2 linked regions of the Halorhodospira halochloris genome follow. The protein of the gene in region 1 interacts with the protein of each later gene in a pairwise test. Links are inferred from orthologs where the notes say so. Each region holds a gene or a part of one and is shown on either strand. Other genes may lie near its edges. The genes, in order: HH1059_RS01000 and mrdA.

Region 1 (8,634 bases):
CAGGCTGCGCAGCCCGGGGCGGCGTTGGCAACTGCGCAATCTAGCCCGGCTGCAGCGCAGCCTGCTTAAGCTAGCGCGCCAGGATCCCGAGTTTAAAGCCCCTGATCAAAAGGCGCTGGCGGAGTTGCAGCGCGGCTGGAGCGAAGCCTTGCGTGATAGTCAGCAAGTTGCCAAATGAAAACCACACAACATCAGCATGGAAACGACTCGGCGCTTAATCGGTTGTGCCTGCTGCGTCTCTCAGCAATAGGTGATGTGACCCACGTTGTGCCCATAGTCCGGACGCTGCAAAGATATTTACCACAGTGCAGTCTAACCTGGGTCATCGGTAAAACCGAAGCGAGCTTGGTCGGCGATATTGAGGGCGTCGAGTTTATTGTCGTTGATAAAGGCGATGGGCTGTTTGGGGCAGCTAAGGGCTTAAAAAAAAGCTTGGCTAAGCGTCATTTCGATGTGCTTCTCAATATGCAGGCCTCGTGGCGCGCTAATATTCTAGCAAGTGTGGTAAACGCGCCACGCAAGATCGGCTTCGATCGGCAAAGGGCGCGCAATGGTCAGCAGCTATTTAGCAACGAGTCTGTTCGCGGCCCGCAGCGGGTCCATGTGCTGGATGGGTTTTTTCAGTTCGTTGAGGCGTTGGGCATTTATGAGCGCGAACTGCGCTGGGATATACCGGTCAGCGCTGCCGTTCAAGAGCGGGTTACTGGTTGGCTGCCGGCAGCTTCGCCGTTTCTGGTGATCAGCCCATGCAGTTCGCAGCGGACCCGAAATTTTCGCAATTGGTCAGCTCAGAACTACGCGGCTGTTGCCGAATATGCCTACGCAGAGCACGGCTTGGAGTTGGTTTTAACTGGTGGCCAGAGTGCCTTGGAAAGAGACTACGCTGAGGCTATACGCGGGAGTTTGGCGAGCCCGGTGATTGACCTGGTGGGTAAGACCTCGCTCAAGGAGCTCTATGCGCTGTTGCAAAGGGCTACCCTGTTTATTGGCCCAGACTCTGGGCCATTGCACATGGCTAATGCCGCTGGAGCCGGAGTGATTGGGCTTTATGCCACCTCCAACCCGCAGCGCACAGGTCCTTATCTACATCTTGATCGGGTTGCCAATCGTTACCCTGAGGCGGCTAGCGAAGAGTTAGGGTGCAGCCCGGAGCAGCTGCGCTGGGGGGTGCGGGTGCGCAGTCCCGATGCAATGCAGCGTATCAGCGTCGCAGAGGTTTGTGCTCGTATCGACGAGTTGCTTGGTACAAGAGACAAGGCATAGTCTGGACAGATAAGAAATGACAGGAGCAGTCACAACACCTTTTGCAAGCCCACTACCGTGTGCAGTCAGCGAGCAGAACAGCCGTGGGCGGCGCTACAGCGAGCCCCATCCCGGCCATCGCAACCAGTTCCAGCGGGATCGTGATCGGATCATCCATAGCGCAGCATTTCGCCGCCTTGAGTATAAGACTCAGGTCTTTGTTAATCATGAGGGTGATCTTTATCGCACACGTTTGACCCACACCCTTGAGGTTGGTCAGATCTCGCGTACCTGCGCCCAGGCCCTGGGATTGAATGTCGATTTGGTTGAGGCAATCGCCCTAGCCCACGATCTGGGCCACACGCCATTTGGGCATGCTGGCCAGGATGCCCTGGCTGCCTGTATGGAAGGGCTGGGTGGTTTTGAACACAACATCCAGTCACTACGCGTCGTGGATGAGCTGGAGACCCGCTACGCGGAATTTGACGGGCTTAATCTGACCTTTGAGAGCCGCGAGGGGTTGCTCAAACGCTGCTCCAGAGACAAAGCGATCCAGCTTGGAGATGTTGCTGCGCGCTTTATCGACGGTGGCCAGCCGACGCTTGAGGCGCAGCTGGTCAATGTCTGCGATGGTATCGCCTATAACAGCCACGATGTTGATGACGGGCTGCGCTCGGGTTTGATCAGCGTAACCGAGTGCCGCCATAACGAATTACTGGCACCGTTATTCGCGGAGGTGGAGTCTGCATATCCGCAGTTGAATGAAAGGCGCGTTATATATGAGGTAGTGCGGCGGATGATAAATGTGCAGGTTGAGGACCTTATCGCCGAGTCGAGGCGGCGTATCCACCAAGCAGCGCCGTCTAGCGTTGAGCAAGTGCGCAAATGCGATAAGCCGCTTATCGGTTTCAGCGCGGATATGGCGCGGCGCCACCAGCTCTTAAAAGACTTTCTCTTTGCCCGGCTCTATCGCCATTACCGTGTTGCGCGCATGGTCAATAAGATGCAGCGGGTGGTCAATGAGATTTTTCATCTCTTGCTCGATGAGCCGAATCTGATGCCAGACCAACCCCGCCGATTAGCCGCTCATGCTGCCGCCAAATATGGCCGCAGAGGTCATGCCCGAGCAGTTTCAGACTACATAGCCGGCATGACAGATCGATTCGCGCTTGAGGAGCATCGGCGGTTGTTCCGGCCCGAGGAGTTGACTTAGCCTTTAGGGATTGCTGAAGCCGCTGCTACGCGAGTTTTGCTTGGTCATCGCGGCAGTCCATTGGCGCTTGCCTTGAGGGCGCCTCTAAAACCTCCCCTGAGCCAATTTGCTGCCCCGGTGTGGAGGAGGACGCCGTTAGTCCATCCCTGGAGGCTTCATGGCGCCATCCCTGGCGCCAAGACCTCCACACCGGGGCAGCTAATTGGCTCAGGGGAGGTTTTTTGAGGTTCCTTTGAGAGTGGCCCTTGAGAATGGTTAGAAGCTTGCAGCAGTACCCTCTGTGGTGGACAAGTCGGCAGCTGAGTGCATAACCCTGGGAGTGACGAATATCAACAACTCTTGATAGCGGTTACGCTCGCGGCTTTGGCGAAAGAGCCTACCCAGTATGGGTATTTGGCCTAACCACGGGACCCAGCGTTCTTCTTCATGCTGTTCATATTCGCGCACGCCTCCGAGGATCACGGTCTCGCCGTCTTCCACCCGCATGTGGGTGGTAACTGCCTGGGTATCAATGCTGGGTACACCCGCAAATACCTGCCCAACAGCGTCTTTGGTTACCTCAAGTTGCAGACTGACACTGTTGTCGTTGCTGATTACGGGTGTGACCGTCAGAGATAGGGCGGCATCGCGGAAGGCTACGGTAGTTGCGCCCGATTCGGCGCTTTGCTGATAAGGGATTTGTACCCCTTGCTCTATCCTTGCCTGTCGCCGCTGCGTGGTAAGCACCCTGGGGCTGGAGACAACCCTGCCGTGGCCCTCTGCCTCCATGGCAGATAGCTCGAATTGCAGCAAGCTACTGCCGATCTTACCTACCGCGAAGCCAAACTGCCCTCCACTGTCTATCTGGGGCAGATCGATTAATAGTGCATCGAGACCATTTTCTGTGGATCCGCTTAGCAGGCTATTGGTGCTGCCGAGCAAATGGCTAGATGAGCTGCGCCGCTCCAATCCGAGGCGGCTGCCCAAGTCGAGAGTATAATCGCCGGAAGCAAGAACAATCCGCGCTTCGACCATGATCTGCTTCTCGTGCTTATCCAGCTGGGCAATTAGCTCTTGGGCGGATTGAATATTGGCCGGCGAATCGCGAAGCACGATGGTGTTAGTGCGCACGTCGGTGCTTGCCGAGCCGTTCTGGGAGATAGCGCCACTGCTTCTTAAAAGTTTTGCTACTGCTTCTGCCTCAGCATTATGCAGCGGTATAGCTGACAGTTGCAGGGTTTCTGCGCCCATACTGTGGGTCATTTCAAGACCCGCGAGCGCACTGGAACCATCGCTTGTGGCGATCTGGTTATGAAAGGGGTCGTCTACTCTGGATGCGTTTGCAGCGCTGAGCAGAGGAGGGGCTATTGTTAAGATAGCCACCAGGACCCAACGGTATGATGGCAGGCGCCAAAAAACATTCCGGGTGTAAGCGGTCACAACTGCCATTAAACTGACTCCGAGGCCGAAAAGAGCGTCAACTCGACGTCAACTTGTACCTGCTGGTCACTTGCCCGGCGCAGCCAAATGTTTTCCAGGCCAAGCAAAGGATCGAGCCTGGCTAGCTTGGCTAGCCAGGCCCGGATTGCAGCATAATCGCCTAATAACCCGAGGTTCAGCCTCGACTGCGAGGGGCTGGCACCGTTATCGGTTTCGTTGTGCTGCAGCCGGGTTAGGGTAATGTCGTAATCATCAATCTGCTTGGCGATGGCTGCTGACTGATTGCCGAGCGAGTCATGTGCCCTCTCGATATTGCCCTTTGCAGGGGAAGGTGGTTGGCCGGCGCTGGTAATGATAAGGGTGGTAGTGCCCTCGGAGTTTTCAATCCGGTTCAGACGCGGCGATTTAAGGCCGGATTTGCCGAGTAGACTGACGTATTCATGGCCCTGGTGGGCTTTTCTGGTTTGGGCCTGAAGCGAGATCTGATCGCCGTTGAAGCGAACTTCGGTAAGCCATAAATTGGCTGGCCTGGATTCGGCGATCAAGTCCAACCAGTGGGTTATATTGCGCCGACGTATGTCTGCCTGCAGCTGCTCGCGGGGAATTGTGTGGTGGCCTTTGTGGCCATTCTTTGTTGCCACAACGGATGCAGGTCTCACAGCCAGTTCATGCTCAGAGGGCTGCGCATATTTTGCCGTGTTTGGCGGTTCGTCGGGTTCGTCGAAGCGCCCGGCCAGGGCATCTTGAGGGCCAAATTTAAGATTGGTGAACAAGGCTATGCAGCCGAGTAAGGCGGCAAGTATAGCGCCTGTCTTCTTAGAGTTAGTGGGCGGCTGCGTGCTCGTCGGTGGTTGGGCACCAACTAGGTTAACTGCGCCTTTGTTGCGTGCAGCAATAATCAGCGCGGCACTTAGCTTGGCAGCCGGGGTACGCGGGTAATTTCCTGCTACTGGTAGTCTGCCTCTGCAGGCGCGCAGGGCATCACGGCTTGGAATAAGTGCATAGAGCTTAAAATCTGTTCCTGCAGTCAGGTTGTTGGCCGCCCTGAGGCTGGTTTGGTTGGTGGCAACAAACCGAGCGCTGGAGCCATGCTGTTTGGTCAGGCGATAACGCCATGCTGAGGCAGGGGCTGGCAGTTTTCGTCTGATCAGCAAACGGATCAGAGCGGTGCGCTCACGTCGGTTACGGTGCCTTGGTATGGCTATAGCGTGCCTTTTGACATAGGCTTCCGGGAGGGCTAGAGCCACCTTTGCCCGGCTTATCCCTAGTCTTTGGCAGGCTAATTTGAAGGCGTTGCGCCTTCCTGCTGCACCGTCTTCGGTTATGGGTTGGGCAGTATAGCTGTAAACCCCGCGTTGGTCAGCTGCTACATGTACGGCATCACCGGCAATTAATACGCCGACTTGCGTAGGGCGCAAGATATTCATAGCGTCTCCTCCGTGAGACGGGTTGTGTGCATCCTTGCACGAGCTTCTGTTTAGCTCTGCTTTTTGCTAGCATTGGAATCTATTAGAAGGTGCAAGCTTTAAGCTCTTCCTATCGGGCGCCTCTAAAACTCCTCCCCGGAGCCACTCAACCGCCCCGGCGCGGAGGCCTGGTGCCAGGGATGGCGCCATGAATCCTCCAGGTGTTGATCCACGGCGTTCGCCGCCGGAGCATTTGAGTCGCTCCGGGGGGTTAGAGGTTCCCTGTCCACCGACCGAATTATATCCATATTTTTTGTGGATAGGATACTTTTTTGTTGGAGATGCAGAAAATTTTTTACAATCAGGGCAGGGCTCAGGGGGGCTCGTCACGAAACCACCCATGGCAATGCTTCTGGATAAGTTAGTATACTGAAACCGAATCAACCCCCGGGCGAAGGCCCTGAGAATGACTCTATGAATCGCTTGTTGCGTGTCCTGCTTGTATCTGCGGTCGGCGTTGTTAGTGTCGGCTTTGCTATCGCCGTGGTGATGATTGCTTATGCGGCTTTCGTGCTGTGGCCACAACTTCCCTCAGCCGATTCGCTGCGTGAAATCCGCCTCCAGGAGCCGCTGCGCGTGGTTAGCGCGGAGGGCGATCTATTAGCCGAATATGGCGAGCAGCGTCGGCAGCCGAAAGACTTCGATGAATTTCCTACGGACCTTGTTCTCGCCTTCATAGCTGCGGAAGACGACCGCTTCTTCCAACATCCGGGGGTCGACTATCAGGGTATGGCCCGCGCCATTGCCTATGTGCTGCGCGAGCGCGAGTTTGGTCCGGGAGGCTCAACCATCACTATGCAGGTTGCGCGTAACTTTTTCCTCAGTCGCGAACAGACTATTTTGCGCAAGGCCAATGAAATGCTCCTTGCTCTGCAGATAGAGCGCACCCTGACCAAGGAGGAGATACTGGAGCTCTATCTCAACAAGATATATATGGGTAATAGGGCTTATGGCGTCGCGGCGGCTGCCGAGGTCTACTACGGCAAGTCACTTGATGAGCTAGATTTAGCTCAGATGGCGATGATCGCCGGACTGCCGAAGGCACCATCTGCCTTTAACCCGATCCGCAATCCGCAGCGGGCCTTACAACGTAGGGCATACGTATTAGCGCGGATGTATCAGGAAGGGTTCATCAGTCATGAGCGTTATGAGCAAGCCAATGCTGCCCCGGTAACCGCCCGTCTGCACGCCCCGCGGATCAATGTTGATGGGAGATATGTGGCGGAAATGGCCCGCCAACAGATGGTCGACCTGTATGGCGAGGAAGAGGCATACACTGGCGGCTTTAAGGTCTATACGACCGTCCACAGTGAGTACCAACAAGCCGCAAATCGCTCTTTGCGGCGGGCACTGGAGGACTACGATAGAAGGCATGGCTATCGTGGTCCTGAAGGCAGGGTTAGCGAAGAGCAACTTAATGACCCCCAAATTTTGGAGCAGCAACTGCGCGCACACCCTCCCTTTGGCGGCTTAATCGCCGGGATAGTGCTTGAAGTAGAGGAGGATGCGGCGTGGGTTTTGGTGCGTGATGACGATGTTTTGCGAGTGCCATTCTCGAGTATGGAGTGGGCACGCGAATATATAGATGCCAATCGCCGCGGCGCGGCACCAGAAAGTGCCAAAGACGTTGTCAGTCGTGGCGATATAATTCGTGTGGCTAGGCGGGGCGATGATAGCGGGCTGTTTCGGGCTGTCCCTGAGGCTGAGGGGGCGTTGGTATCGCTGTCACCGGTTGACGGTAGGATCTTTGCGCTCAGCGGGGGATATGATTTCCGGCGCAGCTCTTATAACCGTGCGGTACAGGCGAATCGGCAGACCGGCTCGGCGTTTAAGCCATTTATTTACTCTGCAGCCCTTGAACATGGGTACACGGCAGCCTCTATAGTGAATGATGCCCCGGTGGTGTTTCAGGATGATGCGCTCGAAGGCTACTGGCGCCCGGGCAACTACACTGGGCGTTTTTATGGTCCGACGCGCTTGCGCGAGGCGCTGGTATTTTCACGCAACTTGGTCTCAATAAGGGTGTTGCGCGATATCGGGGTGGGCCGGGCTATCGAGCACGTCACCCGTTTTGGGTTCGATCGCGGTGGCTTGCCCGCAGATCTGTCGCTAGCTTTGGGCAGCAATAGTGCGACCCCTCTGCAAATGGCTCGCGGGTTCGCGGTTTTTGCCAACGGTGGTTTCTTGGTTGAGCCGAATGTGATCGAGAGGGTAGAAGACCCAAGTGGCGATGTTGTCTTTGCCCCAAACTTTCCGCAGGCTTGTAAGCTGTGTGATGATGGTCCCCGTTTGCTGGGTCACGGCATGGAGGAGTTCGACGTGCTCGACTTGCCGCCTTTAGCCCCGCGTAAGATTGCTGAAGATAACGCCTGGATTATTGGGGACATTCTTGCCGATGTAATGACCAGGGGAACCGGCCGGGGAGCGCTGCGGTTAGTCAACCGCGGTGATATGGCGGGGAAGACTGGTACCACCAACGACCTGCGCGATGCTTGGTTCGTTGGGTATACCCCGGATATGGTCACCGCAGCTTGGGCGGGGTTCGATGACCAGCGGACCCTGGGGGCTCGAGAGACAGGTGCGGCTGTGGCCCTCCCTATGTGGTCGAGGTATATGGCTACTGCACTGGAACGGGTCGAAGAGAGAAGTATTGCCCGTCCGGAGGGTCTGGTAACAGTGCGCATAAATCCAGAATCGGGAAAAGTTACCGGCTCTGATAATCCTGACGCCGTATTTGAGACATTCCGCGAAGATTCGGTGCCGGTGCGAGAGGAAGGTGATGGCAGGGATGGGCGTGGTCGCGGAGCCGAGCGTGAGATATTTTAGCAGTGGAGAGTATTGTTATGGCGCGGCGCGGCGCGAGTCCTCGAGATCAGCGGATGCGGGTCAGTCTGATTCGTGAGGCGGCACGTCTTATGGCCGAGGAAGGCATAAAGGACTACTTTACCGCTAAACGTAAGGCGGCCCAGCGTCTTGGGGCAGCAGATACTCATAATCTGCCGAAGAATCAGGAAATACAGGACGCCCTGATTGAGTATCAAGAGGTGTTCGGGGGGGCTGAGCACTTGGCTCAGCTCCATGAGTTGCGCCGTGAGGCGGTAAAGGCCATGGAGCTTTTTGAGCGTTTTCGCCCCCGCTTAGTTGGGCCAGTGCTATTGGGCACAGCTGATAGTAGCTCAGGCGTACAGTTGCACCTGTTTGCTGATACGCCCGAGACGGTACTCTTTTTTCTGATGGATCGCGGTATTCCGTTCGATCCCGATGAGCGCAGGCTGCGATTTGGCAAGGATGGGT
Region 2 (16,882 bases), 2.4 Mb from region 1 along the record:
CTCTATTCGCCTGCGCCGACCGGCTATGCCGGCTATGCTGGCGGTCAACGAAAAGGCAATTCGCGATGATGTACTGTGCTACTTAATGGAGCGTTTGCCTCATCCGTACGACGCCTCTAAAGACAGCGCCTGAGCCAATGGGCTCGAGCGCTGTCTTATAGATTCCACATAGGTAATTAAAGATAGCCTAGTCGAGTTTTAGGGGCTAAAAAAAGAGCCTGGAGAGGCCCACTTCAGTGTTTTGCTTCTCTTTCGAGTGCGGCTAGCAAGTGAATTCCCAACTCTACTTCCGCTCTATCCAGCGATGGTGTGACACCATGGTCGTAGAGGCGTGTTGTAGGCATATCCTTCATACCACAAGGGTTAATCCTAGAAAATGGTTCAAGATCGTTACTGACGTTTAGGGCGACCCCATGGTAGCAGCGGCCATTCTTTACCCTTACTCCCAAGGCGGCGATCTTGGCACCATCGACATAGACACCGGGCGCCCCTTCGCGTCTGTGTGAGGCGACCTCGTGTATTGCTAGAAGTGAGATGACAGCTTGTTCCAGGGCGTGTACCAGTTCGCGTACAGATATGCCCCAGCGCCGGAGATCGAGCAGCGGGTAAGCGATAATCTGTCCAGGGCCATGCCAGGTAACCAGGCCGCCCCGGTCGGAGTGGATTACTGGTATATCTCCCGGATTCAAAATATGCTCTTCCTTGCCTGATTGGCCTAGGGTATATACGCTCGGGTGTTGAACTATCCAGACTTGATCAGGGCTATCTGGGCAACGTTGAGTGGTTAGTTTGCGCATCTCATGCCAGGTGTCGGTGTAGTCGCGCAACCCCAGATAACTTACCTGGGTGTCTAGCAAGGCCGTGACCATTTAGCTTTCCTCTTTCAGTTTGTCTAGCCAGAGGCGCATGGACTCATGTATAGGGCCAGGTCTTCCTTCACAAATGGGGTGGCCATCAATCTCAATGACCGGGGCTACTTCCTTGGTTGAGCTGGTTAGCCAGACCTCATCGGCGTTGCTCAGTTCGTCGATATGAATCTCGCGGCAGCTGTGCGGTAAGCCATATTGCTCGGCCAGAGCAAGAATCGCATTGCGTGTAACCCCAGGTAAAACGTCGTGATTCAGTTGTGGCGTACTCAGGTGCCGGTCCTTAACAATAAACAGACTACTGGCTGCGCCTTCGGTAACTAAGCCGTTGCGATGCAGGATTGCCTCATCAGCACCGTTGTCCGTTGCGCTCTGGCGCAGCAAAACGTTGGCCAGCAAAGCAGTGCTTTTTATGTCACAGCGCGCCCAGCGTGTATCCTCAAGTGTTATTGCCTTTAATCCATGGTTTGTCGGTGAAGGCAGCTCACTGACCATCGCAAAGATAGTGGGTTGGTTACCATCGGCGGGAAATTCGTGTCGTCTTTGGACAGGGCTGCCGCGGGTAATCTGAAGATATAAAGCAAGATCACCACCCCCGTTAAGGCTGCATAACCTCGTCAATATGTCTTCCCAATCAGCGTAGCTGTGAGGGTTGGACATCCTGATAGCATCTAGAGAACTGTGTAGCCTTTGCAGATGAGCCTCGAGCAGGAAGGGCTTGCCAGCGTATACGGGGATAACCTCGTATACGCTGTCGGCAAAAAGGAAACCCCGATCAAGCGGTGAGATATGGGCCTGATCGAGCGGTAGCATGCGACCGTTGAGATAGCAGATAGAATGCTCAGGCATGACTAAAACAAAGCTTTACTGGAATCTTAGCCAAAGGCTATCCACTAACCGGCGCCATAGCCCACCTTCTTCAAGGTCATTTAGGGCTATTAGTGGCTCGGTGTGGATGACCTCCCCCGCAAGTACGATATCCACCTCGCCGATCTCTTCGCCTTGAGTAATTGGGGCGATTAGCTCGTCGTGGAGCCTTACCGAGGCGCTAAGATTATCTCTTTCCCGGCGCGGAATCGTTACATAGAGATCCTCTGCGATGCCTAACTCCAAAGACTCCTTATCAGCTTTCCAGGTACGGGCCTCGCTGAGTCGCTCTTGTGCGCTATAAAGGCGATGAGTTTCAAAGAAGCGGAACCCGTAGTTGAGTAGTTGGTGGCTTTGCTGGGCACGGGCGTCTTCGCTATCAGCCCCTAATACTACCGATATGAGCCGCATTTCTGCTCTTTCAGCGGATGTGGTGAGATTGTATCCGGCCGAGCTGGTATAGCCGGTCTTCAAGCCGTCCACGCTCTCATCGCGCCATAGCAAACGGTTGCGATTATGTTGCACGATGCCGGCGTATTCAAAAGAGCGTTGCGAATACCAATTGTAAAACTCAGGATGCTCTTCAATGATTGCCCGAGCTAAGCGTGCGGTGTCGAATGCTGTTGTATACATCTCCGCATTCGGCATGCCGGTAGAATTGGCATATTGAGTATTCTCCATGCCCAAGCGTTGTGCCTCCTGATTCATAACCTGGGCAAAAGTATCTTCGTCTCCGGCTACATGCTCAGCCAGAGCTACTGCGGCGTCGTTGCCTGATTGAATGATCAAGCCTTGGAGAAGCTTTTTGACAGACACCTGTTCGCCGACTTCAACGAACATGCGTGATCCCTGGGAGCGCCAAGCCCGTTCACTTATGGTGACGCGATCTTCTAAGTCTATGTGACCGGCGCTAAGCTCGCGGAAGACTACGTACGCGGTCATCATCTTGGCTAGGCTCGCTGGTTCCCACTGTTCGTGTGGGTCGCGTTTAGCGATGATATTACCGCTTTTGATGTCAACAAGTATAAAACTTGGCGAGCCTATGCTAGGTGGTGAAGGAGTTGGTACAGCCTCAACGATTGGTTGTCCCCAACGCGAATCATCGGCAACAACTGACAGGGAGCAGCAAAAACCAATTAGCGTTGCCGCGACCAAGCTGACAAAGGCTTTTCTCATGGTCTATATTTACCTCAGGATATGTAGCTACATGCTGTTGGCATACCGGAGCATTGTACTCCGAGATTCCGAAGCGCTCCACAATGTGGTCTAACCTCTCGTGACCAAACCTATAGGGGTGCTCGTGGGAACCTCTAAAACTGCCCTGGCGCCATCATCTGCCCCGGTGTGGAGGGCGCCGTGAATCCATTCCTGGAGGCTTCATGGCGCCATCCCTGGCGCCAAGACCTCCACACCGGGGCAGATGATGGCGCCAGGGCAGTTTTAGAGGTTCCCTCGTGGAGAGGATGATCATTCCATAGAGCGCACGGGTATGGCGTCAACCCCGATTTTTTCTAAATCTGCCCTAGTGTTTTCGAGTTCATCAGCGCCTTTTATTGGCCCGAGTATGACCCTGTATATAACCCCTTGTTCTCTATTGATTTCATCTATCTCGACCGGATGCTTAAACTGGCGGAGCTTCTGTTGCGTTCTTTTGGCATTATCCCTGGAACTAAAGGCGCCCGCTTGGAGGTATGCTGCTTCTGCGTTGCTTTCAAGAGGGGGAAGTTGGTCGGCGGCCGCAATGAAATGATCAAAACTGGTAACTGGTATTTGGTTGTATGCCGGCGTAGGATGATGTGTTTGGCTCTTTTCAGTCTGCTCCACAGAAGCTAACTTCCCCTCTTCCTGCTGAGGGGGGGGTGTCTCTATCACCCTGATCTTTACAGGTGCTGTGCCGCGATCATCGATATCAAGTCTTACCGCTGCTGCATAAGAAAGATCGATTATCCTCCGGTCGGTGTCAACAAAAGGGCCCCGATCATTGATCTTAACGACGATAGTTTGGCCATTTTCCAGGTTGGTCACCTCCGCCCAGCTTGGCAAAGGGATCTCGCGGTGGGCAGCGGTCATCGCATACATGTCATATGGGGTCCCGCTGGATGTGCGTTGGCCATGAAACTGTCTGCCATACCATGAAGCGTAGCCGCGCTGGGTGAAACCTTCAGCAGAATCCATCACCGAATATTGCTGGCCAAACACCTCATAGGTTTCGGGATTGCCGTAGCGGCTCCGGTTGGTTTTGCGTGGCACTGCATCGGGAATGCTGGTTAGCTCTTCCCGACTGCGGTGAAGCGAAGGACCGTCACCGGCCACTCGTGCTGACGGATCCACGTCAGGTCCAGGTGGTGCGTGTGCGTCTGGCTCTTCACTTGGTTCATGCTCAATTGCCGGATCTTCAGCTTGCTCAGGGGTTGTGGAACACCCGCATAGCAATTGGTATACCAAGAACGAGCTGATTGGGATGAACAGCTTTACCCGGTTGCCAAAAAGCCCCTGCGTCACCTCTTATGCTCCTCTAATATTGCCTCTGCAAGTTGATAAACCGCCATGGCATAGAGTGCACTATGGTTATATCGGGTGAGGACATAGAAGTTAGTGTGCGTTAGCCACAGCTCGGGACCATCCTCGGCTTCAAGTTTAATAAGCCCGAGTCTATCGCTGCCAGCCGCGTCTTGGGGTATCTTAACGCCGAGATTGGTAAGCTGCTCAGCGGTATATTCGCTGCGCACAGGTCTGTTTAGCGATGCCAGAGCCTTCTCCCACTCAGATCCATCCGCCTCTGTCCTGTTGGTGATCTGTCCGTTATGTTGCCAACCGTGCTTGTTGAGGTAATTTGCAACACTGGCCATGGCGTCGGCGACGTTATTGAATAGGTCGGCTTGTCCATCGCCATCGGCAGCTACAGCATAATGCTTGTAACTTGAGGAAATGAATTGCGGTTTGCCCATCGCCCCTGCATAGGAGCCATAAATCTCTGTGGGATCAAGGCCATGCTGCTTGGCTAGCAGCAAGAAGGCCTCGAGTTCGTTGCGGAAGAAAGAACTGCGTGGCGGGTACTGGAACGCCAACGTACTTAGCGCATCAAGGACCCGATGATCACCCGAGCGCTCCCCGTAGTAGCTCTCCACTCCAAGTATGGCAATTAGGATATGCGCTTCTACCCCGAACTTGTCTACGACATCATCAATAATCTTCTCATGCTCTTGCCAATATTTTGCCCCTGCCGTGATTCTTTCACGGGTTAGGAAAATTTGTCGGTAGCGGTGCCACTCTAAAGCCTCCGCTGGGCTTTTGATTCTTTTTAGAGCCCTATCGTCGTGGCGAGCCTGCGCCAACAGATCACGCATCTCTTCGGCATCAAAACCATGCTGGCTGGACATCCGCTCAACAAAGCTTTCTTTGTCAGTGGATAGGCCTTGGTTGGCGAGGGTGGTAGCAAATGGTGCCAGCGCCAGAATAGTAGTAACTATGACATAACCAGCAGCTATAAGTGCATAATAGGTTATCAGTGGCTTGAGCATGTCCAGGAGCCCGTGTTTATGTCCAGAGTCGTCGGTGTGTATGAATAGCCATCAGTATGCCGAAGGCCGCCATTACTGTAACCAAAGATGACCCGCCGAAGCTGATGAGAGGAAGTGGCAGCCCAACTACGGGAAGTAGTCCGGAAACCATGCCAGCGTTTATTACAACATAGGTGAAAAATGTTAGGGATATGCTGCTAGCCAGTAATCGGCTGAAATTATCTTGAGCCATGGCAGCAATATATAGCCCTCTACCAACCACTATCAGATAGACGGCGAGCAGTTGCGCTACGCCAACCAAGCCAAATTCTTCTGCTACTACCGCCAGAACGAAGTCAGTATGCCTTTCAGGAATGAATTCCAAATGTGCCTGGGAGCCGTTTAACCAACCTTTACCAAACAGCCCTCCCGAACCGATAGCTATCTTGGACTGAATTATGTGATACCCGGCTCCTAAGGGGTCGGATTCCGGGTTAATGAAGGTCATAACCCGGGCCCTTTGATAGTCATGCATCACAAAAAACCACAATAGTGGCACGCTAACGCAGAGGGTTGCTAACCCTCCAGCAATCCATCGCCAGCTGATGCCGGCAATGAACAAGACAAACAGGCCGGCGGCTGCGACAAGAACAGCAGTGCCAAGGTCAGGTTGCAGGACTATGAGCGCCGTTGGTACCAGTATCAACCCTATGGCTAGTAGTACTCGGGAGGGGCGAGGGGGGACATCGGAATCTGCAAGCAACCAGGCTATCATGATTGGTAATGCGAGCTTCATTAGCTCAGCAGGTTGGAAGCGAATAAATCCAATCTCTATCCAGCGTTGAGCTCCTTGGCCGATTGCCCCCTTGATCATCACAGTTAACAATAGGGCCAGCCCTAGGCCAAAAATCCATGGTGCCCAACGGCGCAAAGTTCGCGGAGGTATTTGAGCAAAGACGAAGAGGGCCAAAAATCCGAGCGAGACCCTAATAACTTGTTGCTGGGTCTGGGCCCAGTCTTCGCCAAAAGCGCTATAAAGCACAGCCACTCCAAATACTGCGAGTACCAGCAGGGCTGTAGCCATGGTTCCATCAATATGGAGCCGTGATTGTAGAAAAGACTGGCGGACGTTTACGCCGCGGTGATCGGGGAGTGCGGTAGAGGTGTTCATGGGGCTATCTCGAGTTCAGAATCCTCTTCGTCTTCAACTTCGCTCGCATCTATCCGCCCCTGCTCTAGCTGTTGGAGGTAGGTTTTATCTTGCAGCATCCAGTAGTCTACAACTGCTCGTGCTACTGGTGCGGCTGCGGCACCGCCACTACCGCCGTGCTCAATGACCACCGCTATTGCTATTTGGGGGTCGTCTGCTGGGGCCAAGCCGATAAATAGCGCGTGGTTGCGCAGGTGTTCTGGTCTCTCTTCGTCGTCATCGACGTCTCTTTCGGTGATTTGCGCCGTTCCAGTCTTGCCAGCGAAGTCGTAGTTTAAGTTCTCGTTGATCAGCCGGGCGGTTCCGCGGTAGTGCTGTATCGCAAGACGCATGCCCTCGATAGTCTCTTCCCAGTGGGATGGGTCATCAATATCTATGCGTTGAGTTGGTGTGGTTTCCGTGGCTTGGCCCAGTTCAATTGCCGAGTTCTGATCATTGTTGGCGCCGTCAGCTACACCTCTAACCAGTCGTGGCGTTATTAGTTCGCCCCTATTGCCGAGGATGGCGGTGGCCGTAGCCAGCTGCAGGGGGGTAGCATTAAAATAACCTAGGCCAATGCCCGTTATTACCGTCTCTCCGTGAAACCATCCCTGCCCGATGGCGCCCCTTTTCCAGTCACGGGAAGGTAAAACACCGCGTCGCTCGCCAGGGATGTCTGAGGTTGTCTGCGCCCCAAAACCGAACTGTTCCAAGAATTTTGACATTCGGTCGATGCCTAGCTTGAAGGAGGTGTCATAGAAAAAAACATTACAGGACTCAGCTAGAGCCTGGCCGAAGTTAATGTCGCCGTGACCGGTCTCTCGCCAGCAGCGGTAGGGTCGATCACGCCCCTCCAGGAAGAATTCTCCATCGCAATTGACTTCTGTGTCCTTTTCAATCACTCCATGCTCAAGTGCTGCGAGGCCGACGAAAGGCTTTATAGTCGAAGCCGGTGAGTAGGTGCCGCGGCTAGCGCGATTGTAAAGCGGCTGCCAGCCAGTTCGTTCGAGCTCACGGAAACGTTGATGTGTCATGCCCTCGACAAACTTATTCGGGTCATAGCTGGGTTGACTGGCTAGGGCCAATATCTCCCCGCTCTGCGGCTCTATGGCGACGACTGCTCCTCTTTCATCACCTATGGCCCGCTCGGCAACCTCCTGCAGCTTACTATCTATAGTTAAGATCAAATCGTTACCGGGCTTCGGGGGGGTGCGCTCTATGCTGCGAATAACTCTGCCTAAGGCATTGGTTTCGACACGCTCAAAGCCAACCTCACCGCGCAAGGTATCTTCAAAAGCGAGCTCAATACCGCTCTTGCCAATATGGTGAGTACCGCGATAAGTGGACTGATCAATGCGCCTTAAGTCTTCGCGGGTTATGTGCCCGACGTGTCCTACAGCATGACTCGAATGGTTCGGGTTGGGGTAGTGCCGGACTAAGCGGGCATTCACCTCCATGCCTGGAAAGCGGTGCCGGTGTACCGCCAGTTTGGCTACTTCTTCATCATCGAGTTGAGATCGAAGAGGCACCTCCTCGAAGCGACGTGAGCGTTGCAGCTGAGTTTTGAATCGCTCCTTTTGAGCATCACTGACATGGACTATTTGAGAAATCTGCTCGAGGGTTTTTTCGAGATCAGGAACTCGCTCAGGAATTAAAGTCAACTGATATGAAGGGCGGTTCTCTGCTAGCACGTGTCCATTGCGATCGTATATTAATCCTCTAGTCGGTGGAATAGGCGTAACCTTAATGCGGTTTTCATGAGAGAGAGTAGCGTAGTGCTGATGGTCGACTATTTGGAGTCGCACCATTTGGGATAAGACTATCAACACCGTTATTAAGCAGACAGTTCCCGCTAATATTATGCGGGTGCGAGTTATGTGCGCATCGCGGTGATGATCAGGAATGCGTGAAGCTTCGCTCACCCTAGTAGATCCATACTTTGTTAGTTGCTTTCGGGCAGGGCCCGAGTGAAAATTGCCTATCTTTCGGCAAATCCATAACCTGGGACAATCTTCTCATTGTATATTATAGCGTCGGCGTATGTTACGCATAAAAGGGAAGAGTGCCAGCCACAAGAAGGCCCCGATTATAGGTGAAGTCCACACCTGCCAGTCGGGAGACGGTCTACCAATTATCCCATTGATCCAGAATAGTAATATTTGAACGAGAAATAACAGCCCGAGCACCACTAACGATTGTTGCCAGACTGGGACCATGCGGAGGTGTTTATGCAAACGTATAGCGAAATATGCAATGACTGCAAAAGCCAATGCGTGTTGGCCAAGTAGGGTGCCTAGTAAAGCGTCCTGGAAGAGTCCTGCTAGCCACCCGCAGCCTACTCCTACTCTTTCTGGAACAGCCAAGCTCCAATACAAAAGTACGAGAGCGGTCCACTCTGGGCGTAGCCCGCTGAACCAGTCTGGTAGCCGATCCTCCCATGGAATCGGTGAAATAGTTAGCATCAACGCAAGGATAAAGCTAAGCAGGATTATCCCTGCACCGCTGTTAGGCCTGTAACCGGTCACTAATTGTTCACCTCCTCAGCTTGCTCTTGCTCAGAGGTTTTCGCTTTATCCTCGGTATTGGTTTCTTGGCGACTCTCAAGCAGCAACAACTTGCGGCTCCTATCAAGGTTTCCAGCAGGCCTTGCTAGTACTCGCGCAAATGGCTCGCCCGGCTCACTGACCACCTGCGAGACATAGGCGACCGGATAGCCACGGGGGAAGGTGTCGCCTAATCCGGAAGCCGTTAACAAATCCCCTTCGCGAATATCTGCATTCGTGGGGATGTTCGCTAGTTCAAGTTGCTGGGTGTCGCCGCTGCCGCGGGCGACAGTTCGCAACCCGTTGCGATTGACCTCAACCGGGATGGCATGACTTGCGTCAGATATTAGCCTGACAGTAGCGGAAAAAGGCCCTACTCTATCAATCTGGCCAATGACACCGTCCGCGTCTATCACCGGTTGGCCGATGAATACCCCGTGATTTGTGCCGCGGTTTATCTCTACTAGGTGGGAGTGAGGGTCCAGGTCTACCCGGATCAGTTCCGCTATGGCTGCTTCACTCTCAACGCGCTGCGATGAGTCGAGGAGTTGGCGTAACCGTTGGTTTTCTCTCTCGAGAGCTTCCATGCGTTGCAGGCGCCCCTGATGTTGGAGGTTTTGGGTGCGTAGTTGATGGTTTTCGGCATAAAGCGACTGCCGGGTGGTAAGCCATCTGGAGCCGCTATCCGCTAAAGCAAATGGAGCGTCGACAACAATCCTCAACGGGTAGACAATACCCGACATCGCCTCTCTTACCGGTTCTATAAGATGTTCCCGGTGGTCTAAGGCCATCAACAAAACGGACGCCGTGGCTAGCAGGAACAACCTGGTTGCGGCCGACGGTCGCTGTAGAAATAACGGTTTGATAGTTCCCCGAGCCTCTGTGTGCTCAGTATGTTGTTACTCAAGATTTGCTATTTAATCCACTCCAACCTTGCCCAGAGTTGAAGTGTCACCACAAAAAACTTTTACTTTATTCGCTTACAAACAGGTCAGCGCCGCGTTCATCCATCAACTCAAGGGCCCTACCGCCGCCGCGGGCTACGCAGGTAAGTGGTTCCTCTGCTACTAGCACTGGCAAGCCCGTCTCTTCCATAAAGAGGCGCTCAAGGTTGCGCAACAAAGCGCCGCCACCAGTTATCACGATACCCCTTTCGGCAACATCAGCACCAAGTTCCGGAGGGGTTTGCTCGAGGGCCGTCTTCAATGCTGAAACTATCCCTGAGAGGGGTTCTTGAAGGGCCTCCAAGATCTCGTTTGAGTTCAGTGAAAAGCTCCGCGGCACGCCTTGGGCTAGATTCCTTCCGCGCACTTCTATCTCGCGTACCTCGGTATCTGGGAATGCCGTGCCTATCTCTTGTTTGATACGCTCAGCGGTCGATTCACCAATGAGTATACCGTAGTTGCGTCGTACGTAATTGACGATCGCCTCATCAAATCGATCGCCTCCGAGCCGTACAGACGCAGAGTAGACAATGCCATTGAGCGATAACACCGCGACCTCAGATGTGCCGCCGCCGATGTCCACGACCATGGAACCACTTGCTTCGCTTACCGGCATGTTGGCGCCGATAGCTGCGGCCATGGGCTCTTCTATAAGATGGACCTCCCGGGCGCCGGCGCCTGCTGCCGATTCCCTAATAGCGCGCCGCTCCACTTGGGTCGAGCCACAGGGCACGCAGACTAGGACTCTCGGACTGGGCTTAAAGAAGCGTGCCTCGTGCACCTTCTTAATGAAATGTTGCAGCATCTTCTCGGTAACGGTGAAGTCTGCTATGACGCCGTCTTTGAGCGGGCGTATAGCACGAATGTTGCCGGGAGTGCGGCCCAGCATCGCTTTTGCTTCAGCACCTACCGCAGCAATCCGTTTGCTTCCGCCGTCTCTATCCTGCTGGATTGCGACCACTGAGGGCTCGCTAAGCACAATGCCTTGGCCCCGCAGATAGATAAGCGTGTTGGCCGTGCCCAGATCTATTGACAGATCGTTCGAGAAGAGTCCTCTTATTCCTTTGAACATGCCCTAGCCCTAGAGAAAACCTTAAGTCGCCCAATCTAGCAGTGTAAAGGGGTTTGGGCAAGAGAAGGGCTGTGGTAGATTTGCATCTGAAAATAATATCCCGCAAATTATCACCCCGAGGAGATTGTCATGGCGATTGAGGCTGAAGAGGTCAAAGTCATCGCCCATCTAGCCCGTATAGGCATTGAGGAACGCAATGTCACAGACTACGCTAGCAGCCTGTCCGAGATTCTCGGCTTTGTTGAGCAGATGAATTCGGTCGATACAACAGGCGTAGAGCCAATGTCCCATCCTCTGGATGCCACCCAGCGTTTGCGCCCTGATGAGGTAACCGAGGATGATAGGCGTGAGCATTACCAGTCCGGCGCGCCGGCGGTTGAGGCCGGTCTATATTTGGTCCCGCGCGTAGTCGAATAACTCCTAACGGAATCCGAGAATCCATGCACCGAAAGACAGTAGCTGAGATTTCTGCGGCCCTGCGAGCTGGGGAAGTTACGAGTTGCGAACTCACCGAGGCGCTTCTCGAGCGAGTCCAGCAGGTTGAACCGCAAATCAATAGTTTGATTACAATCACTGCAGAGCGTGCCCGACAAGCCGCTGAAGTGGCTGATGAGCGGATCCGCTCCGGCAACTGCGGTCCACTGACCGGGGTGCCGATCGTCCACAAAGATATCTTTTGTACCGAAGGTGTCGCGACAACTTGCGGGTCACGGATGCTTGCCAATTTTGAAGCGCCCTACAACGCGACGGTTGTAGAGCGCTTGGCTGAGGCTGGCGCGGTTGTGCTTGGCAAGGCGAATATGGATGAGTTCGCCATGGGCTCCTCAAACGAGACCAGTTATTTTGGCCCGGTGCGTAACCCCTGGGATCTTGATGCAGTACCCGGCGGGTCATCCGGAGGCTCAGCGGCCGCGGTTGCCGCGCGTCTGGTTCCCGCGGCAACGGGCACTGATACGGGGGGATCGATACGCCAGCCAGCAGCGCTTAGCGGGGTTTGTGGGCTCAAGCCCACTTATGGCCGGGTTTCTCGTTATGGCATGATCGCCTTTGCCTCTAGTCTCGATCAGGGTGGGGCGTTTGCCCGTACTGCCGAGGATTTGGCCTTGATGCTAGGTGCGATGGCAGGTTTCGATCCGCGCGATTCGACCAGTGTTGATCATGTTGTGCCCGATTACACCGAGGGGCTGAACCGTTCCATAAGGGGGGTAAAGGTAGGCGTTCCGGCACAGTTTTTCGGTACCGGCCTGGACGCCGATGTGCGATCCCGGGTAGAGGCGGCGCTTGAGGTCTTGCAGGGAGAGGGGGCCGAGTTAATAGAAGTGGACCTGCCGAATATGGATTTGGCCCTACCTGCTTACTACGTGATAGCCCCGGCCGAGGCCTCTTCTAACCTTGCTCGATATGATGGTGTTCGATACGGCCACCGCTGCGCAGATCCTCAGGGGCTTGAAGATCTTTATAAGCGCACCCGAGCAGAAGGGTTCGGTGAAGAGGTAAAAAGGCGGATACTGGTAGGCACCTATGCTCTATCGGCCGGCTACTACGACGCTTACTACCGTAAAGCGCAGCAGATACGTAGATTGGTTGCAGACGACTTTAGCCAGGCATTGGAGAAGGTGGATGTCATCGCCGGACCGACTGCGCCGACCCCCGCTTTTGACATAGGCGAGCGAAGCGACGACCCGGTTCAGATGTATTTGTCCGATATGTACACCCTGGCAGTTAACCTTGCCGGCTTGCCTGGCATGTCGATACCAGCCGGTTTCTCGCGCGGCCGACCGGTAGGGTTGCAGCTAATTGGTGGCCACTTCGATGAAGTTCGCTTGCTCAATGTGGCCCATAAGTATCAGCAGCTTACTGATTGGCATAGACTCGTGCCCGAAGGCTTTGAGTAAGCAGTTGCCGTTGGGCGGCAGCTGCTTCGCCTAACGTCTCGTGCGTACGAAAGAGTAATCTAAGCATACAAAAACTGGAGCTATATCGCCCATGCAGTGGGAAACCGTCATCGGCCTTGAAATTCACGTCCAGTTGGCCACAAAAAGTAAGATTTTTTCGGGCGCCTCTACGGCTTACGGCGCCGAACCCAACAGGCAGGCATGTCCGGTTGATCTTGGGATGCCAGGAGTTCTGCCGGTGTTAAATGCCGAAGTTGTCCGCATGGCCATTAAGTTTGGTTTGGCGGTAGGGGCACATATAGCACCCCGCTCGGTCTTTGCCCGGAAAAACTATTTTTACCCTGATTTGCCCAAGGGCTATCAGATCTCTCAGTACGATTTGCCGCTGGTTGAAGGTGGCAGCCTAGATATAGAACTCGACGATGGCGGCACCAAGCGTATCGGTATTACCCGGGCTCATCTGGAAGAGGATGCCGGGAAGTCTTTGCACGAAGATTTTCACGGTATGACCGGGGTGGATCTAAACCGTGCCGGCACACCACTAATGGAGATTGTGTCCGAGCCTGACCTGCGTTCGCCGCAGGAGGCTGCCGCTTACATGAAGAAGCTCCATGCCTTGGTCCGCTACCTAGAAATCTGTGATGGCAACATGCAGGAAGGCTCATTCCGCTGTGATGCCAATATCTCTGTTCGTCCGCGTGGCCAGGAAGAGTTTGGTACCCGCGCTGAGTTAAAGAATCTCAATTCATTCCGTTTTGTCGAGCGGGCATTGGCATATGAAGTGGAACGCCAAATCGATGTTATTGAAGGCGGGGGTGAGGTAGTCCAAGAGACTCGCCTTTTCGATGTCGACAAGGGCGTTACCCGCTCAATGCGCACCAAGGAAGAGGCCAACGATTATCGCTACTTCCCGGAGCCCGATTTGCTCCCGGTTGAAGTGAGCGAACAGCTGGTAGCCGAAGTCCGGGAGACGCTGCCTGAACTGCCCGATGAGAAGCGTAACCGGTTCATCGAGGAGCACGGACTCCCTGCCTACGATGCCGGGGTCTTGACCGCTACCCGAGAGTTGGCCGACTTCTATGAGTCAGCGGTGACCGAGTCAGGGGGGTTTGCAAAAAGGACGGCTAATTGGGTTATGAGCGAGCTGCTCGCTTACTTGAACAAAGATGGGTTAGACCTTACTGAATCTCCAGTCACCCCAGAGATGCTGGGACGTTTGGTGGCGCGTATCGAAGACGAAACGGTCTCGGGGCGCGTAGCTAAGGATGTTTTTGAGGCCATGTGGGCAGGCGAGGGCGAACCCGATGAGGTCATTGAGGCTAAGGGACTAAAACAGGTTACCGATTCATCGGCGATTGAAGAGATGGTCGATGAGGTTATTGCTAACAACCCTAAGCAGCTAGAACAGTACCGAGCTGGTAAAGATAAGCTGTTCGGCTTTTTTGTCGGACAGGTTATGAAGGCCTCTGGGGGTAAGGCTAACCCTCAGCAGGTAAATGAGTTACTCAAAAATAAACTGGATCAATCGTGACCGACGCTTGCCAACGTTTTCTATTTGATGAAGCTGATATTCGCGGTGAGGTAGTCGAACTCGACTCTGTACTAGAGTCGGCCTGTGAGCATCACCAGTACCCTCTGCCGGTTGCGCGCCTGCTTGGCGAGGCATTGGCCGCATGTGCCCTGATGCGCGCAACTATCAAGCTTGAGGGTCAGCTGACATTGCAGGTTTATGGTGATGACGACGCCGCTATCTCCTTGTTGCTAGTTCATGCAGATGGAGATGGGGCTATGCGAGGTACTGTGCGTTATCAGGGGGAGCCGCAGCGGGGTGGGCTGCATCAACTTTGCGGTAATGCGCGCCTGGCTATCACCATAGAGCCCGAAGATGGGCAGCGCTACCAGGGCGTTGTTGGCACCGAGGAAGAAGGCTTGGCGGCAACCCTGGAGACCTATTTCCGCGATTCTGAGCAGTTACCAACCCGATTTTTCCTCGCGAGTGATGGTGCCCGCGCCGCCGGTATGCTATTACAGCGCATGCCACAGAAAACTAGCGAAGGTGAATCACCTGCGGTAGATCCAGACGCCTGGGAAAGAGTAGGTCATCTTGCAGCTACTCTGAGTGAGCGTGAGCTCTTGGAGACCGGGTCTGAGGAGCTGTTGCATAAGCTCTTCCACCAGGAGACGGTGCGAGTTTTTGAGCCTCGTGAGCTTTACTTTAGGTGTCGCTGTTCTGCCGAGCGTATTGCCTCAATCTTACGTGGGCTTGAACGCGAGGAGATTGACAAGGTCCTCGACGAGGCAGGTGTAGTCGAAGTGCGTTGTGAGTTCTGTGGGGCGGCTTTTCGGTATGATCGGGTTGATGTCGAGCACGCTCTCGCCGATAGTGCTACGCCGGGTAGTGAAAGATACCACTAACCGCCCTCTCTTGCGCAGTTGGGGCAGTTCGGGTCAGCCGGCACCTTGAGGGTCCTGGTACGCATAGATAGCGTGTCCATAACCAGCATCCTGCCGATTAGTGGCTCACCGGCATTGGCAAGCAGTTTGATTGCTTCCAATGCCTGGATGCTACCGCCGATGCCGGGTAATGGCGCGATTACACCGTTGTCGCTACACCCTTCATGGCTTACATCACCTCCCCCAAAGATACAGCGGTAACAGGGCTCTCCTGTGGGGCTAAAGGTAGCAACTTGCAGTTCCCAGCGGATTACGGCCGCGCTGACTAGAGGTTTCTCGGTTGCAAGGCAGGCTCGGTTTACTGCAAAACGGGTAGCGAAGTTGTCGGAACAGTCAATGACCAGGTCAACCCGTCGGGCTTGCTCACATATCAGTTCGTGGTCGTTAAGGGCAGGTAGAGTATTAGTAATGACTTCGGGGTTTAGATTATATACTGCGCTGGCTGCTGATTTGGACTTTGGCTGGCCAATGTCAGCTGTTGTGTGAGCAATTTGCCTTTGAAGATTGGCTAGCTCCACTGTGTCGCCATCGGCGATGATCAGCTTGCCTACTCCTGCCCCGGCGAGGTACATGCAGACTGGTGAGCCCAGGCCGCCGGCCCCAATGATTAAGGCAGTGCTTGAAAGCAGGCGTTGTTGGCCTGCGACATCTATTTGCGGCAGGAGTATTTGGCGGCTGTACCGCAGTAGCTGTTCATCATTCATTGGTTCACAAGGCCTAGAGTGATTCGCTCCAATCCTGCTAAATCGCGGATGGTCTCGATGGCATGAAAATTTTCAGCGGCGAGGATGGCCCTCACTGCTGCGGCTTGAGAGGCGCCGTGCTCAATGAGCAGATAGCCCTGTGGTGCCAAGGCGCCACGGGCAGCCGGGATGAGCTTGCGGATTGCCGCGAGCCCGTCGCAACCAGCTGCCAGTGCCTCTCGCGGTTCCCATTGGAGTGACCCGCTGGACCATTCATCTGCTATCTCTTCCACGTAGGGAGGATTAGCCACAATCACATCATAGCTGCCGCTTATCCCCGTGTTCCAGTCGCCTAAGCGAATATCAACGTGGTTAAGCCGGAGGCGGTCGCGGTTGTTGCGAGCAATGGCTAGCGCTGATTGGCTAGAGTCTAAGGCGTTAACCTGTGCGTCAGGGCGGGATTGGGCTATTGCTAGAGCTATTGCCCCACTGCCGGTGCCGAGGTCAAGTAGTCTCCCGGCGTGAGGCAATACGGCGATAGCTGCTTCAACTAGGTGTTCCGTTTCTGGCCGCGGGATTAGTACAGCAGGGGAGACTTCAAGTTCTAGCCCCCAAAATTCACAAGTGCCCAGGATGTATGCCACCGGCTCCTTGCATCTGCGGCGCTCTATAAGTGCCAGGTATGCCTGCCGTGTGGTCTCATCAAATTGCTGCTCGAGATAAGCGTAGAGATAGCTGCGCGGTCTGCCCAATACGTGGCAAAGTAACAGCTCCGCATCCAAGCGCGGCGTTGACGAAAGATCCTCTAAAAGTCTTTCGCCCTTCTTTAAGGCTTCACCAAGCGATGTCAAAACGTCCTTTCTGCCACG

Evidence for each region.
Region 2: the proteins of HH1059_RS01000 (region 1) and mrdA interact in binary tests that used the Escherichia coli proteins (3 or more experiments, as listed by UniProt). The link is inferred for Halorhodospira halochloris from one-to-one orthologs.

Annotation. Positions count from the first base shown.
Region 1 is NZ_AP017372.2:207,092-215,725, forward strand. Bases 5,359-8,460 are described here. They hold HH1059_RS01000 (penicillin-binding protein 1A), read left to right. Parts: upstream 5,359-5,754; coding sequence 5,755-8,166; downstream 8,167-8,460. Other genes in these bases: HH1059_RS01005 (hypothetical protein), read left to right, coding at 8,184-8,460. Also shown: HH1059_RS00975 (3-deoxy-D-manno-octulosonic acid kinase), read left to right, coding at 1-178; HH1059_RS00980 (glycosyltransferase family 9 protein), read left to right, coding at 175-1,263; HH1059_RS00985 (deoxyguanosinetriphosphate triphosphohydrolase), read left to right, coding at 1,280-2,455; type IV pilus secretin PilQ, read right to left, coding at 2,711-3,697; HH1059_RS00995 (hypothetical protein), read right to left, coding at 3,883-5,301; more of HH1059_RS01005, read left to right, coding at 8,461-8,634. UniProt on the Escherichia coli protein: Cell wall formation. Synthesis of cross-linked peptidoglycan from the lipid intermediates.
Region 2 is NZ_AP017372.2:2,633,403-2,650,284, reverse strand. The notes cover bases 5,873-8,853. They hold mrdA (penicillin-binding protein 2), read right to left. Parts: upstream 8,345-8,853; coding sequence 6,401-8,344; downstream 5,873-6,400. Other genes in these bases: mreD (rod shape-determining protein MreD), read right to left, coding at 8,438-8,853; rodA (rod shape-determining protein RodA), read right to left, coding at 5,873-6,404. In the rest of the region: HH1059_RS12180 (M14 family metallopeptidase), read left to right, coding at 1-133; lipoyl(octanoyl) transferase LipB, read right to left, coding at 234-869; HH1059_RS12170 (D-amino acid aminotransferase), read right to left, coding at 870-1,715; HH1059_RS12165 (D-alanyl-D-alanine carboxypeptidase family protein), read right to left, coding at 1,731-2,909; HH1059_RS12160 (septal ring lytic transglycosylase RlpA family protein), read right to left, coding at 3,201-4,235; mltB (lytic murein transglycosylase B), read right to left, coding at 4,232-5,254; more of rodA, read right to left, coding at 5,271-5,872; more of mreD, read right to left, coding at 8,854-8,947; rod shape-determining protein MreC, read right to left, coding at 8,947-9,831; HH1059_RS12130 (rod shape-determining protein), read right to left, coding at 9,938-10,981; Asp-tRNA(Asn)/Glu-tRNA(Gln) amidotransferase subunit GatC, read left to right, coding at 11,111-11,398; Asp-tRNA(Asn)/Glu-tRNA(Gln) amidotransferase subunit GatA, read left to right, coding at 11,422-12,876; Asp-tRNA(Asn)/Glu-tRNA(Gln) amidotransferase subunit GatB, read left to right, coding at 12,968-14,407; Hsp33 family molecular chaperone HslO, read left to right, coding at 14,404-15,291; HH1059_RS12105 (HesA/MoeB/ThiF family protein), read right to left, coding at 15,288-16,034; prmC (peptide chain release factor N(5)-glutamine methyltransferase), read right to left, coding at 16,031-16,864. UniProt on the Escherichia coli protein: Catalyzes cross-linking of the peptidoglycan cell wall. Responsible for the determination of the rod shape of the cell. Is probably required for lateral peptidoglycan synthesis and maintenance of the correct diameter during lateral and centripetal growth.